DNA from 2 places in the Pseudoalteromonas sp. SIMBA_162 genome. Region 1 is predicted to be linked to the other one. Evidence: riboswitches for the same ligand, from Rfam matches in the RefSeq annotation. Region 1 holds a riboswitch; the other holds the start of a gene.
The links. Region 1 has a riboswitch for lysine ahead of lysC (lysine-sensitive aspartokinase 3). Riboswitches for the same ligand answer to the same signal wherever they lie in the genome.
Positions count from the first base shown of each region.

Region 1 (8,307 bases):
TGATTGAGCAAACGGTTTGTTTCTTTGTAAATGCGCTCGTTGTTCCACGTGGGTTGTTTTTGTTTTATCGCATTTTGCACGTCTTTTAGGCTAAAGTCGGCCATTTTAAAACGTTTAAATAATAGCTCTAAAACTGCCCAATGTTCGCTAAGGGTATTTAGTCGCTTTTTAGCTGGGATCATAAGGTGTTACAACATCCTAGTAATTTATTATTGAGAATTTAGAAGCGTCTCATTATTACGTATTCTAATTAATCTAGCCTGTATATGGTATTCGTTTTTAAGACTATTTAATAATAGTTTTTGTATAGCCGCAGTGCTAACATTCGCGCCGAAAATAGGCACGTCGAGAGGGACTTTGCGTGTGTTCTTTAAAACAATATCAAAGGTTATTTAATACCCATGGTTTCCACGATTATTCTAACCCTGATAGCGATCGGATTTTTATTGATTGTTATAGAAGATATCATCCATGTAAATAAAGCTAAAACCACGCTTTTTTTTGGCACGCTTTGCTGGATCCTCCTGTTTATTTTCCCTTTGCATGGGCAAAGCCCAGAGCAAGTACAAGAACTCCTTAACGAAAATATTTTAGAGATAGCATCGCTGTGGTTGTTTTTAATGGCCGCCATGACCTTTGTTGCTTATTTAAACTCAAAAGGGTTTATCGAAAATATTGTGCACAGAGTAATGCCAACAAGTATTAGCGAACGCAAGCTGATGTTTTTGGTTGGGGTATTTGCCTTTTTGTTTTCGTCGGTTTCAGACAACGTAACGGCTACGTTAATATCGCTTGCTGTAGTTATGTCGTTAAAACTACCGCCTAAAAAGCTTATAAAATATGCCACACTTATTGTGTTTGGTGTTAACTCCGGTGGTGTGTCGTTAATTACCGGTGACGTAACAACCTTAATGATATTTTTAGATGGCAAGGTAACCATTGCTAACTTATTACTGCTTATTGCGCCTGCATTTATGAGCGTTATGCTTTTAGCTGCAATGCTAAGTATTGGCATGAAAGGGGATGTAACCTTTTCAAAGTCTGGAAAAAAACGCATAGAAAAAACCGATATCACCATTGCAGTTATTTTTGTATCTACAGTTATAAGCATACTTGCGCTGAGTGTAATTTACAGTGTACCGCCTTTATTAACTTTTTTATGTGGTTTATCAATCATGTTTTTAGTGGCGCAATTTTTAATGCGCAAAAAAGACATAAACAAAAACATTATCGACTACGTACGCGACATAGAATACGACACCTTACTGTTTTTCGTCGGGGTTTTATTATTGGTAGGTGCATTAAAAGAGATTGGAATGCTAAGTAAGTTTACCGACCTTTACACCGTTATGGCGCCACAGTATGCTAACTACTTAATGGGTATTTTGTCGGCCGGGGTTGATAACGTACCGCTCACTGCTGCTTTACTAAAAGCTAATATAGTAATGAGCCAACAAGATTGGTTATCGTTTACTTATGCAACCGGTGTTGGCGGATCTATGCTAATTATTGGATCGGCTGCGGGTATTATTGCTATGAGTAAAGTAAAAGAGCTAACTTTTATGAGTTACTTACGTTTGTCGCTCTATTTGTTAGTAAGTTATACCGTGGGTTATGCGGGCGCGTATTACATGGGCGGGTTTGTTTAAGTTTTGCTTAACAAACCGCATTAAAACGCTTGACAGCTAGACGTCTAAACGTTAACTTTCAAACCCCACTTTATAGTGGGGTTTTGTTTTATTAACCATTGGTTAATACAACATTCAGAAGAGGTGCGATACTTAGGTATTTAATGGTAGGTGACGAACGCCCATAACCATTAAAGAGGGAAGTACTCGCCGAGAAAACCAACGTTACGTCGATGTTGTTTTTCGGTTTATGGGGCTGAATCCTCAAAACTGTCACCAATCTAGGTGGAGAGCTTCTGGCAGTGGATTTACCTTCAAGCATTCACTTGCCAAGTTCTTCTTGTTTTATCGCGGTTTGGATACCGCAAAAGGAGACTAAATGACTACCCAATCAGTGCCGCAAACAGTATCGGACGTTAAATCAGATTACATCGTTGCCAAATTTGGCGGAACCAGTGTGGCTAACTTTGATGCGATGAGTCGTTGTAGCGAAATTATTGTTGCCGATAAAAGCGTGCGTATTGTCGCTGTGAGCGCCAGTGCCGGCGTAACTAATCATTTGGTTGCACTGTGTAAATCAAGCATTACCCCTAAGCAGCGCCAAGAACACATTGACGGCGTGCTAGCCATTCAACAGGCTATTTTAGATGAGTTATCGCTTGATGCCGATTTAGCCGTAGGTTTTAACGAAACGTTAAAAGCATTCCAAACGCTAGCGCTTGAAACACTGACAACTGATCAGCAGCACGATGAGTTACTTAGCTTTGGTGAGCGTTTATCGTCGTATTTATTTGCGCAAGTGCTGCGTTTAAAAGGGTTAAATGCCGATCGCTTTGATGTACGTCAAGTACTTAAAACAGATAGTCAGTTTGGAAAAGCAACGCCAAATGTAAGCGCAACAGCACAAGCTGCTAAAGAATATTTGATCCCACTGTTAGATGATCAAGTTATTGTAACCCAAGGTTTTGTTGGCAGTGACGAATTTGGACAAACAACAACGCTTGGCCGTGGTGGGTCTGACTACAGTGCCGCTTTACTTGCTGAGGCAATAAACGCCAAAAGCGTACATATTTGGACTGATGTTGTGGGTATTTTTAGTACCGATCCGCGATTATGTGTAAAGGCATCGCCCATTGCTCGCTTAAGCTTTGATGAAGCCGCTGAAATGGCTACCTTTGGTGCAAAGGTATTGCATCCAGCTACTATTTTACCCGCTAGCCGTAGTCATATTAATGTGTTTGTTGGATCAAGCCGCGAGCCTGAACGTGGTGGTACGTGGATAGAGCGTGAAAAATCGCAGCAGCCAGGAATTCGCGCGGTAACCCAACGTAAAAATCAAATTTTGCTCACCCTTAAAAGCCCTGAAATGCTATTGGCTAGTGGCTTTTTAGCCCGTGTATTTACTATTTTAAGCGAGTTTAATATATCGGTTGATTTGGTAACTACGTCTGAAATTAGTGTAGCGATAACGCTTGATAATGCACCTAACGCGTCGCGCCCAGAGCTCGACCAAGCGTGTTTAGATAAGCTTGCTGAATTTTGCCATGTGTCGGTTGAAAACAACTTAACACTGGTGGCACTTATTGGCTCTGAGATTCAACTTCGCCAACACGAAATGAACTTAATGCAGGTATTAAGTGACTTTAATATTCGCTTAATTTGTCATGGAGCAAGTAAACACAACCTATGCTTTTTAGTCGAACAAAGTGAATCTGATAATGTGGTTCAGGCTATTCATAGCCGGTTATTAGAGGCTTAACTAGTAAGCGCCTTATCGGTTAATAAAAAGCACCGCCAGTCGGTGCTTTTTTTATGCACTAAGGTTAAATCAAACGTCTCTGTTTGCGTGTTTACTACTTGGCTACTTGCGGCCAAGCTTACTAAGGTTAATTCGTTAAATACGTTGGGGCTAAGTAATTTGGCAATAGGGCGACTAGTTGCTTTAGCTAATGACTCTTTTAATGTCCAAATTCTAAAAAAGGTATTGGCTTGGCTTTGCGTATTAGGTTGAGACGTAATTAATGTAACTTCGTCTGTGTGGTAAAAATGCTTGGCTAGTTTTTCAAACGGGCGCGTTAAGCTAATTTTTTCAAGGTCGAAGCCAAACGTCTCGCTTTCTAAATTTAAAGCAACCCCAACAAAACCATGAGAGTGCGATATACACGTATTAATAACGCACTCGTTAATATGCAGCTCTAATTTAGCTGTGGATTGGTTAAAGCTTGTGTTAATGGCATTTAATGGCACATTTGAAAATTCAGGGAGGGTAGATTTTACAAGCAATTTTAAAAGTAAACGGCTTGCTACATATTCTTTTTTAGCTATTTGGTTTTTACGGCGGTTAATAACGGTTAATTCAAATTCGCTGAGTAAGCTCGCCAAGTTGTAATTAGCCAAACTAAGTGTATTAGCGTCGAACAACAAAACGGTACTTTTGCCTTTAGGTAAATTGGCAAAATCTGTTGGCGTTATGGTTAAGGCGTTATTAAAAAAATGTGCGGTCATATCAGCTCAAAAAGTAAAAAGTCGTTGTTATTGTGAGCAGTTAACGCGACAAACAAAGGCTGAATACAATTTTATTACTCAGCTGGCATTAAATATGGTTTAATTCACAACAATCAAAATAATAACAGATTTGTAGATGTATGGCACAAATGCGTGATGGGTTTCAAAGCCGACTTGGTTTTGTTTTAGCCGCTGCTGGCGCGGCAGTGGGTTTGGGTAATATTTGGGGATTTCCTACACAAGCTGCTAATCATGGCGGTGGAGCATTTTTACTCGTCTATTTTCTGGTTATCTTTTTATTGGCTTTACCGGCGCTATATACCGAGCTTTATTTAGGCCATAACGCACAAGCAAACCCGGTAAAAGCGCTGGGTGACGCATGGCAAGATAGCAACCGTAAAATAGGCGCAGCTGCGGGCTATATTGGCCTTGCGGGCGCTGTAGTCATGTTGAGCTTTTATTCAATTGTGGCAGGCTGGATGCTGTCGTACGCAATTGAGCCTGTTACAACGTTTGTTGGTTTACACAGTGTGAGCGAGTTTTTACACAGTGACTCGCAAGCCCGTAATTTTGTATTTACACCATTAATGCTTATTTTAACGGCCTGTATTATTTTAAAGGGTGTTAAATCGGGTATCGAAACGTGGTCGCGCCGACTTATGCCTATGCTATTGGTGTTACTTGTTGCGCTAATTGCTTATATAGCCACTTTGGATGGCGCAAGCGAAGGTTTTGCAGCGTATTTAATGCCTAACTTTAGCCAAATACTCGATCCAAATTTAATTATTGCCGCTATGGGACAAGCGTTCTTTTCGTTGTCGTTAGGAGTGGGGTGTATGATGATTTACGGCTCGTATTTACAGCCTGATGCCAATTTGCCAAAACTAACGGCAAGTGTTGCATTACTTGATACGAGCGTTGCATTTTTAGCTGGTTTACTTATTATTCCGGCTATTTATGTTGCACAGCATAATGGCGTTGAGGTATTTAGTGGCGGTAAATTAATAGGTGAAGGACAGCTTATATTTGCTATTTTACCTGAGCTTTTTAATACCATGGGAGAAATAGGGTTACTGGTTGGTTTATTGTTTTTTGTTTTGATGTCGATAGCGTCTGTGACCTCGACTATTTCGTCTACTGAAATTCCGGTTGCGTTTTTAGTTGAAAACCACAATGTAAACCGCACTAAAGCCACGTGGTTGGTAAGCCTAGTGGTTTTAATATGTGCGAGTGCAATTATAGTAAACTTCGATTGGTTATTTGGTTTAGTTATTATGGTGTTTACTCAGTACCAACTCCCGTTAATGGGGTTATTTTATTTTATAACGGTTGGCTGGGTGTTCAAACGAGGTAATAAGTTACACCAAGCTAGCACCGGCGCACATTTTTGGTTTGCCCAGTATATTCGTTTTGTATGCCCAATATTAATGACCTTGGTGTTTGCAAACGTCGCGTTTGGTTAATGACTTAATGCAACGAGACTAAAAAGCCTCCGTCGGGGGCTTTTTGCATTTTAAAATGCTGATCGTGATATTTAAAATATTGATATAGCTTACTTACGCCTAGCTGCTTTTTTGTAATGTTGAATATTCGATGAAGATAGGTACCAACATCCACTGTTTCAGAGAGTCCAGTTTTTGCATGTTGTGTGTTCTCAACGGCTTCTTTCACCAGTGCTAAATGGTAGGTATCAACAGAGGCAATACTTTTATTTTTTACTTTAGGTATGGTGCTTTGTTTACCTAAAATATAAAAATCATCAAAATAGTGTTTAGCGCTCGCTGTATTATTACCAAACCCTATTACTTTTTTACCATTTCGTCTTAAAAAGTGCACTAGCGCAGCAAAGTCAGAATCAGATGACGCTATTGCAAAAGTGTCAATCGGCGAGACATACAATGACTCCATAACCCCGACAGTTAACGCAATATCGGCAGCATTACTTTTAGATTTTACAAGTTTTTCTTGGTACACCATTTCTATAGCAAAGCGCGAGCATATATTCACCCAAGGTTTCAGCTGCACAGCCCCAAAGTTGCCATATGCTTTTTTAACCTCAATATGTTCAAACTTAGCCATTATTTGCTCTATATATTTATGGCTTATATTTTCTGCATCTATGAATAACGCTGTTTTTTCCATTTAAACACCTGCTAAAAAAGCCATTAAATATAACTAATTGATACCACTGCAATGCATATTTTGGCAAGTGTAAATGGCTATAAATGTTAATTTTTAAAAACGGAGTTAGTAAGCGGTTTACTCTGTTCAACCTCAAGAGCATTTGTAATGGTGGTGTTTGCTATTTCGTTGAGCGCTTCTTGAGTAAAAAAGCCTTGATGCCCGGTGATCAGGACATTTTTAAAACCAACTAAACGAGAAAATATATCGTCTTGGTTTATTTCGTCGCTGTGGTTTTTAAAAAACAGTTCGGATTCTTGCTCGTATACATCTAGTCCTAAGTAACCTAGTTTTTGTGTTTTAAGTGCTTGTATGCAGGCTTTGCTGTCGAGTAATGCACCACGTGAGGTGTTGATAAGCATAACGCCGGGCTTCATTTTAGCGAAAGCATGTTCATCGATTAAATGATGGGTTTGATCGTTTAGTGGGCAATGCAGCGAAATAATATCGCTTTGGGTAAGTAACGTGTTTAGGTCGGTAATGGAGTAGTTACCCGGTATTGCATTTGGGTCGCACACTAAAACGTTTGCGCCAAATCCATTGAGTATATTACACAGTGCTAAGCCAATTTTTCCGCACCCAATAATGCCCACTGTTTTGTTGTGCAAGTTAAAGCCAAGTAACCCATTTAGATCAAAGTTGTCTTCGCGCACGCGGTTGTAAGCTTTATGTGTTTTTCGGCTCAGTGTAAGCATAAGCGCAATACAATGCTCAGCTACGGCTTCGGGACTGTATGCTGGTACACGCAAAACATGAATGTTATGTGCTTTTGCCGCATCTAAATCAACATTATTAAAACCGGCACAGCGCAGTAATATAGTATTTACACCTTGGGCTGCTAATAGCTTTATAACTTGAGCATTAACTGTATCGTTTACAAATACACACACTGAATTGTAATTGCTTGCTAACACCGCAGTTTGCTCGTTAAGCGACTGCTCAAAATAGGTTATTGCTAAGTTATTATGAGTTGCAATACTCTGTTCAAAAAAAGGTTTTTCGTACTTTTGTGCGCTAAAAAAAGCAATGTTCATGGTGTGGCTCCAACAATTTGGTGCGTTTAAAATAGTTAACCTGTTTAAATTAAACTACGTTACTGCCATGTGCTCAAGTAGCGATTACTTTTTATTTACAGCGCTGTGCGCCTATTTAAAGCAGACATAATGGGTGTTGCTTTTATGTCACTTGGTTCAACGGCTTTCTGTAGGTGTGTTTCGATAACCTGTTTAAGTGTTTCAGGTTTAGTACGCGGTGCATAGCGTGCGACTAATTGCCCCTGTGAGTTAATTAAAAACTTTGTGAAATTCCATTTCACTGCACGGTTTTGTGAAATACCGCGGGTATGGCATTTTAAATAGCTAAATAAAGGGTGAGCGTCTGGGCCATTTACCATAACTTTACCAAATACTTTAAACGAAACACCAAACTGCATTTGGTAAAAATCTCTGATAGCTAAATTATCAAGTGGCTCGTTTTGTCCAAATTGGTTACATGGGAATGCAAGTACCGTAAAGCCACGATCCTTGTACTCTTGGTATAGCTTTTCGAGAGCATTTAATTGCATTGAAAAACTACATTTACTGGCTGTATTGACAATGAGTACGGTTTTGCCTTTTAACTCGCTTAAAGAAAAATTCTCACTGTTATAAAGTGGTGCATTAAACTGATAAATACTATCCATTGGTTACCTACTTAATTTCCAATTGGTGGAAATTTTACAAAGACTTTCATTCGCTTTTTTGTTGGCCGGTTGACATAATCGGGACCTAGTTTCTAAGTTAGCAGTTAAATAGGTCATTTTTATGTCAATGAAAGTCGCATTTATAGGTTTAGGCGTAATGGGTTACCCAATGGCGGGGCATTTAGCCAATAAAGGGCATAGCGTATGTGTATTTAATCGTACGCAATCAAAGGCGCAAAGTTGGGCTGAACAGTACAAAGGAAGCGTTGCAGATACCCCACGCAAAGCTGCTCAAGGCGCTGATATTGTGTT
Region 1 is NZ_JAWJBQ010000001.1:116,925-125,231, forward strand. Features, by position in the region: gene R0J88_RS00485 (hypothetical protein) at 1-182, opposite strand, end outside; gene nhaD (sodium:proton antiporter NhaD) at 402-1,649, shown strand; lysine riboswitch at 1,760-1,932, shown strand; gene lysC (lysine-sensitive aspartokinase 3) at 2,008-3,387, shown strand; gene R0J88_RS00500 (4'-phosphopantetheinyl transferase family protein) at 3,384-4,133, opposite strand; gene R0J88_RS00505 (sodium-dependent transporter) at 4,274-5,596, shown strand; gene R0J88_RS00510 (NYN domain-containing protein) at 5,601-6,275, opposite strand; gene R0J88_RS00515 (2-hydroxyacid dehydrogenase) at 6,362-7,348, opposite strand; gene R0J88_RS00520 (glutathione peroxidase) at 7,444-7,995, opposite strand; gene R0J88_RS00525 (NAD(P)-dependent oxidoreductase) at 8,117-8,307, shown strand, end outside.

Region 2 (8,307 bases), on a different contig from region 1:
TTACGGTTACCAGCGGCTTTGTCGAATGCATTGAAATCAAGATCTGCATACTCTAAACGAGCACTCCAAAAATCGCTGAAGCGGTAACCCGCTTCAAGACCAAAGCCAGTCGACTCGTTTACGTCAAGACCAGCCTGTGCGCTCATATTTTCCCAAGACGCATCGTAGTAGTCGCCAAATGCGCCAATGTAGAAACCTTCTTGCTTGTCAGCAGCAAAAGTAGATACGCTAGTTGCAGCTAACGCAATTGCAATAGTTAGTGATTTTAATTTCATTGTTTTCTTCCCATTTTAACAACTAATAAATTGTGGCTAATTAAGTACTAGCTCACTAAGTTTTATACAGACTAACTCAACTTTTGTTAATCAATACTTAACGAAAAATAAAGTTTATAATTTTTTTCAATGCGATATAACGATATCCAACAAATCAGTTTAGGTGAAATTTAAAACTTTACCTAGCTAGAAACCAACTAGTTGATCATATAAATCGATAATCTGCAGAAGACACAAAGACAACTCAATCAATTGCTCTTGTTCACAATGAAACTAACTTATCTTTATGTTTAGATAGTAACACCGGAATTTGCTTTGCTCAATCAATGAACATCTCTGTGCTAAAATATCGTTATTTATAATCATTAACTTATCTTATTTTACAACACTTAAGTACCACAAAAAGTTTTATAGTCGGTATCATTTGACGGTACCTCCTGAAATTCGGTCATATCATCGCTGAACAAATACGGATTATTAGCTACTTTTACAAAACGGCTCATCAGTTTACTTGAACCAAGCTCATTATATTCAGCTAATATTGTTTCAATTATATGATTTCGCGGAATTATACGTGGATTGGCCGCTCGCATGGTTTTGTAGCTATCGTTACTTGTTCGGCTTTGCCACTTATTCGCCCACTCAATTAATTCTTTTGGAATAGTTGCATTGCCATTCACAAACTCCGTCAGTGCATCAAAAGTATTGGTGTAATCAAGATGATGTGCTTGCAATAATGTTAGTAGCTCAGAAACAAGATCTTTGTCGCCCTCTTTTGCACCAGCCAGGCCTAATTTTTTGCTCCACATTACTGTAAATTGAGTATTAAATTGCTCTGAAAAATGATGTATAACTGGAGTAAGTAATGACACAGCTTTTTCTTCATCATCGCTAATTAATGGGATAAGGCTTTCAGCTAAGCGAGCACAATTCCAACTCGCCATATTTGGCTGATTACCAAAAGAGTAGCGGCCTTGCTTGTCTATAGAGCTAAATACGGTGTCAAAATCAAAGCTATCCATCATTGCACACGGGCCATAATCTATAGTTTCGCCACTTACGAGCGTGTTATCGGTGTTCATAACGCCATGAACAAACCCAACGCGCATCCAATTAATAATCAAGTTCACTTGATTGCTAATGACTGCTGTCAAAAAAGCGATATACCGCTCAGGGCCTTCACTCGTTATTTCAGGGTAATGGCGTTTAATTGCTAAATCAGCTAATTTTTTTAATCCCTCAGCATCGCCTTGGGTTGCTAAGTATTGAAACGAGCCAACACGAATATGGCTGCTTGCTAGGCGAGTAACAACAGCCCCTGGTTGAGGCGGATTACGGTAAACCGCTTCGCCGGTACCAACCACAGCCAAACAACGAGTAGTGGGAATACCTAATGCGTGCATAGCTTCACTCATTACGTATTCACGAATAGCAGGGCCTAATGCACATCGCCCATCGCCACCTCTAGAATACGGGGTAGCGCCTGAGCCCTTTAACTGAATGTCCCACAGCTGGTTTTTATCGTCATTTATAGCACCAAGCAAATGCGCTCGCCCATCACCCAAACGCGGCGAAAAGTGACCAAACTGGTGCCCAGAATAACCAAGCGCTACCGACTTTATTTGCTGTGATTCATTGCCTGCAAAGGTACTAGGACGCAGCTGCGGCTCAACACCTATATTAAACTGCTTTGCTAACGCTTCGTTCCACAAAAGCAGTTGCGGAGCTGCAACGCTTGATGGTTGATCTTCTATTGCGAAATTATCTGCTATGTCTGTGTATCTCGGCACTAGTTTCATGGTTAATTTCCTGACTGTTGACGTATACCTACGCGATTGTCACCCACACCATAGGCCACAATTAAACTTAGCTCTTGCATACTTAAACCACTTTGCTTTTGCATTTCGTTAAAAAATGCCTGCGCAGCAGTGAGTGATTTTTTAGTTTGCAGCCCACCATCAATAATTTTATGTGCCCTTAGGTAACTCTCTACATCTCGCGAAAGTAAAAAAGTGTCTTTGCCAAGTGCTCTTAAGGCATAAGGGCCTGTATTACCGCCTAATCGGGCACCGTGTTTTTTTAAATGCGCCCATAAACCAATAATATTATCTGTTGGCCACTGGGCAATAAACTTGCTAAAACTGCCATATTCCTGTGCTATTTCGTGGATCATGTAGGCATTTTCAGGAATTGTTTTCACTTTTTTATAATTACGAATAATACGCTCATCACTCGCTTTTTGCTCGAGCATATCGGGCGGCATCATTAATAGCTTATCAACGCTGAATTCCCAAAAAACCTCTCTAAAGCCCGGCCATTTGCTGTTTATTACCGACCAGTAAAAACCACTTTGAAAAACTTTTCGGGTAAATTCTTCAAGCCAATCGTCGTCACTTAATGCGCTTAATGCTTTTTTAGATAAGGGTTTTGCGAGTAATAACTTAAGCATTTTTTCAGAGCCTTTTCGCTCTACTGCTCGCTTATAAATATCGCTAAATTTTTCCATACTTATTAAATACCTCGCTGCTCATAGGGTTAGTTTACGAGAAAAGCAGCCAATACGTAACCACCCACATTTTCGATGAACTAATCTGTATCCTGCAACTTGACACCTAGACGGCTAAAATGTTTTAATCGCCGCAATTACCCTATTTAAATTGTATTTTGTTAAACCTTTTGCGGTTAAACAAAATACAAAGGGCTAGAAGAGGTGCGTTATTCAGGTAGCGTATGTTAGGAGCGCAAACTCCAGTGAGCATACGTCAGGGGAATACCGCCGAGAGGTAAACGCTTTTGCGAAGCAATTACTTCGGGCGACTAGGTTGAATCCTAGCGACTGTCACCAATAGCTGTTTTAAAACAGCTTATTAGTTTGGTGGAGAGCTTCTGGTCTTAAATAATAAGGCCGTGCGCCCTATTATTTTAAGCCCATTCGCTCTTCGAATACTGTTCGAACGACGTTAATGCGGCTCACATCATACAGCCCCTTTAATATCTCGAACACCTTATAGGTTCGTAAGAGATGATCAATAATTTCAATTTAGATGACTACGCACTGTGGACAGCGCTTGTTACGCCGTTTGATCAACAAGGTAATGTTGACTACGACACGCTCACAACACTTGTTAGCGAACAAGAAGCAGCACACAACGGTATTTTACTGCTCGGTAGCACAGGTGAAGGTTTAGCCCTTACGCTTAATGAGCAGCAAGGCATTGTTGAGCATGTGTGCCAATTAAAACCCAGTGTACCGCTTATGGTTGCTGTTGGTGGTAGTAACTTGGCCCAACAAAAAGAATGGGTTAGCTACTGTAACCAATTACCTATTCACAGCTACTTATTAGGCTCGCCTCTTTATGCAAAACCAGGGGCTGTAGGTCAAACACATTGGTACGAAAGCTTATTAAACGAAAGCGCGCATCCGTGTATGTTATACAACGTACCTGGGCGCAGCGGTGTAAGCATTCCTATCGAAACCATTGAAAACTTAAAAGCGCACCCAAAACTGTGGGCTTTGAAAGAAGCCAGTGGCAACATCACCCAATTTGAAGCATACCGACAAGCCGCGCCTAATTTAGCGCTATACAGTGGCGACGATGCACTTATGCCCTATTTCGCCCAAGCAGGTGCAAAAGGCTTAGTATCAGTTGCGGCAAACGCGTGGCCTTTGCAAACACACGAATTTGTAAAACGCAGCTTAAGTGGCCAACACCCCAATTTATTTGCTCAGTGGACTCGCGCTATTAATAGCCTATTTGCTGTAGCAAACCCTATTCCCGTTAAAGTGCTAATGCACCAACAAGGCCGCTTAAGTAGCCCGTTGCTGCGCCCGCCTTTAACGCATCTTGAGTTAACGCAAACCGATTGCATTACCACTGCAAACGACACCATTTTATCTTGGCATTAAATACAGGTTTTTATAATGAGCTGGTTAGAACTACTAAATAATTTAGAATCGGGCGCAGTACGCGCAGCATCAAAAAACGAAAGCGGCCAATGGGAAGCTAACGTAGAAGTAAAACAAGGCATTTTAGAAGCCTTTAAAAATGGCACTAACACCGAGTTTGCGGGCGGGTTTGTTGATAAGCACAACCTTGCACCGCAAGAGTTTAGCACTGACGACGGCGTGCGTATGGTACCAGGTGGTTCAAGCGTTCGCCGCGGTGCCTACGTAGCTAAAGGCACTATTATTATGCCACCAGCGTACGTAAATATTGGCGCATACATCGACGAAGGCACTATGGTTGATAGCCACGCATTAGTGGGTTCGTGTGCACAAGTAGGTAAAAACGTACATTTGAGCGCAGCCGTGCAACTTGGTGGTGTACTTGAGCCAATTGGTGCAAGCCCAGTTGTAGTTGAGGACGATGCGTTTATTGGCGCAGGTTGTGTCATTGTTGAAGGCGTAGTGGTTAAAAAAGGCGCGGTACTGGCACCAGGCGTGCGTTTATCTGCAACCATTCCGGTGTACGACTGCGTTAACGAGCGCCAGCTAGATAAAGGCGAGCCAATTCCAGAATACGCAATTGTAATACCTGGCTCTCGCCCGGCATCTAACGAATGGGCACGAGAGCAAGGCTTAAGCATGTCGTGTGCGTTAATTGTTAAATACCGCGACGAACAAAGCGATGCATCATTATTGCTAGAAGAGGTTTTACGATAATGAGCTTTTTGAGCACGCCAATCAAAACCGCTGTTAATACGCTTACACAGCAACTTGATACACCTTTTTTTGTTTACGACCTAGATAAACTAAACGCACACCTTGCGCACTTAGTTGCGCAAACCGATGTAAAACTTTGGTATGCAGTAAAAGCGAACCCGCTTTCTAAGATTATTCAAAGCTTAGATAGCGCAAGCTTTAACTTTGACGTAGCAAGTAAAGGTGAACTTGAACAAGTCCTTGCACAAGGTATTAGTTCGCAGCGCGTGCTCAACACAGGGCCTGCAAAGAGCCCTAAACAAATTAAACACTTTATTGAGCGCGGCGTACGTATTTTTGTTGCCGAAAGCCTCAATCAAGTGCGTTGGTTAAACCAACAAGCGCAGCTGCAAAATACGCAGCTGCAAGTTTTATTGCGTGTGCAACTACGCTGGCCTGAAGGTGAAAAAAACCCACTAGGCGGCGACAGCCTAACTCCGTTTGGGCTTGGCTGCGATGAATGGCAAGCGCTCAATACTGGCGATTACCCAGCACTTAATTTTGATGGCCTGCATATTTTTCAGTGGGGCAACATGCTTAGCACGCAAAAGCTAAGCGAGCTGTGGTCGCAAATGATTGCACCGCTTACCACCTTGGCTAATAACTTAAATATAAACCTTAAAATTCTCGATTTAGGCGGCGGTTTAGGCATTCCTTATACACAAAACGAGACAATCCTTGAGTGGGATGGCCTTATAGCCGCGCTTGCTAAAATTAAAAAAGAGGCGGGTGTAGACGAGCTTTGGATGGAGCTTGGCCGCTTCGCTGTAGGCGAATGCGGTCATTATGCTAACCCCGTAGTAGAGTGCAAACAAAACTACGGCCAACAGCAAGTTATTTTAACCGGTGGTATTAACCACTTATTGCGTCCTGCTGTTACAAGCCAAGATTTTCCTGCGGCGTTATTGCGCGAATCAACGGCGCCAGAACAAGCAATGAGCCTATATGGCCCATTATGTACTGCCCTTGATTGCTTAGGCGAGCATACCCTACCAAGCGATTTAAACGAGCAAGACTGGCTGGTGTTTAGCCAATGTGGCGCCTATGGTTTTACCGAAAGCATGCCCTATTTTTTATGCCATGAACTAGCTGCAGAATACGTGTTACAAAATGGCGAGCTCACCTGTGTACGCCAAGCAGAAGATGCCAGTCACTACTTAAGGTAATAAACATGAGCATAACAACACCCATTAGCCAAGAAAACATTGTAGTAGGGGAAGTAGCAAATGGCTTGCCTCTCACTATTCCGGTGTATCGCTTAAAAGGCGACGGCACAGGTCCAAGCGTGTATATTCAAGCCAACATGCATGGCGCCGAGGTACAAGGTAACGCGGTTATTTTTCAGCTGCTAGAGCAGTTAAAACAGCTCAATTTAAAAGGCGACATTACCTTAGTACCATATGCTAACCCTATTGGTTGCAATCAAAAATCAGGGGAGTTTACCCTTGGCCGATTCGACCCTATTACTGGCACTAACTGGAACCGTATGTATCACTACAATAGTGATTTAGTCACCCAGTTTGCCAAAGATCATAGCCAGTACGACGATGCAGCTTTAAAAGATAACTTTAAACAAGCCTTGCTTGATGAAATAGACACCAAACTTAACGGCCCCGCATATTTACTCAATACCGGTAAACGCATTGCGCTTAACCTGCAAAAGCTTGCGCACCAAGCCGACATAGTGCTCGATTTACACACAGGCCCTATTTCAAGTAAGCATTTATATTGCCCAACCTATGCAACAGACAGTGCTCGTTATTTTAATATTGAACATGTACTGCTGATCCCAAGCGACTTTGATGGCGCTATGGATGAAGCTAGCTTTTGCCCATGGTGGCACTTAAGTAATGCACTTAGCGCGCAAGGGCGTTCGTTCAACGTGCAGGTAGAAGCCTTTACAGTTGAGCTAGGTAGCCAAGAAAAAATAGATTTAAAAGAAGCACTCAACGATGCAAAGAGCATATTATGCTACCTAAATCATAAGAACGTATTAGTAGATGCACCGCATAAACCAGCTAATATAACTCGCTATGCGTGTAACCTAGATGACTACTTTGCCTATTACGCCCCTATTGGCGGCATGGTTGAATATGTAGCACCACTTGGTGGTCATATTAAAGCAGGCGAGCCCATCGCACATATTTTACGTATGGAACGCTATCTAAGTGAACAACCATTACAAACGCTGACTCTTGATTGCGATGCTATCGCTATTTTGCACTTTGCCTCAGCAAGCGTTAATCAAGGCACTGAGTTGTATAAATTTTTTACAAACGTATTTGAGCTATAGCTCACCCTTCTCATTGCGTGAGAGTACATTAATCTCCTAAGTTAATGTACATTAGATAAAGCGGCTTTGGCCGCTTTTCTTTTGACCTGTTAGTACCGCCTTTAACGTAATGTAAACAGTTCAGTAAAAGTTCACTGTACCTAATGTAAAAAGCGTTATAATAAAATAAATCACAACCTACCCAATACTCACAAGGAATTACAATGAGCTGGCGCCACTGGATCACCCTTTCAGCTTTACTAAGTACCGCAGCATTTGCGCAAGAAGAAGTACAAAAAAACGAGCAAGACAGCAGTATAGAACTCGTCAAGCAATGTATTTTGAATGAAGTAATTGGAGGCGATGGCAAGCAAACACTCGATGAGCTTCGTAAAAAATGTTCTGCACTGGAAGAAAACAAACAACTGACCGCACTTGATAAACGCCAAGCACGTGAAGAGGTTGGTAAAAAAAATCGTAATGTAATCACACCCCACAAACGAAATTACATATTGCCATTATCATACGTATCGCATCCTAACGATCGCCCTTTTGACCGTTTTGATGAGCTCACCGATGAACAAGATGGTGATACGCTCGATAACTTAGAAGCAAAATATCAACTTTCAATCAAGGTTCCCTTGTTTGACGAATTTTCTGACGAAGACCAAGCCTTGTATTTTGGTTTTACGCTGCAATCGTATTGGCAAATTTATAACTCAGAAATTTCATCGCCATTTCGTGAAACCAACTACGAACCTGAAATTTTTTGGATAAATTACCTGGATCCAGAAAACGTACTTTGGGGCGATGAAATGGCTATTGTGTTAGGTATTTCACACCAGTCAAATGGTCGAAGCCAACCAAACTCGCGCTCGTGGAACCGTATTTACGCCGACTTCATATGGGAAAACCGAGGCTTTGTTTTTAGCTTTAAACCTTGGTATCGCATAGCTGAAGACGAAAAAGAAAACCTGCTAGATGCAAAAGGTGATGATAACCCTGATATTTACAAATACATGGGGTACTTTGAATTTAGCGGTGCTTATCGTTATCAC
Region 2 is NZ_JAWJBQ010000013.1:49,450-57,756, reverse strand. Features, by position in the region: gene R0J88_RS11135 (OmpA family protein) at 1-275, opposite strand, end outside; gene R0J88_RS11130 (protein adenylyltransferase SelO) at 665-2,074, opposite strand; gene R0J88_RS11125 (DNA-3-methyladenine glycosylase I) at 2,077-2,781, opposite strand; lysine riboswitch at 2,973-3,169, shown strand; gene dapA (4-hydroxy-tetrahydrodipicolinate synthase) at 3,298-4,182, shown strand; gene R0J88_RS11115 (2,3,4,5-tetrahydropyridine-2,6-dicarboxylate N-succinyltransferase) at 4,198-4,938, shown strand; gene R0J88_RS11110 (PLP-dependent decarboxylase) at 4,938-6,143, shown strand; gene R0J88_RS11105 (succinylglutamate desuccinylase/aspartoacylase family protein) at 6,149-7,270, shown strand; gene R0J88_RS11100 (phospholipase A) at 7,474-8,307, shown strand, end outside.
Region 2: it holds a riboswitch for lysine, as region 1 does, so the genes downstream of both, dapA (4-hydroxy-tetrahydrodipicolinate synthase) here and lysC (lysine-sensitive aspartokinase 3) in region 1, are expected to answer to the same signal.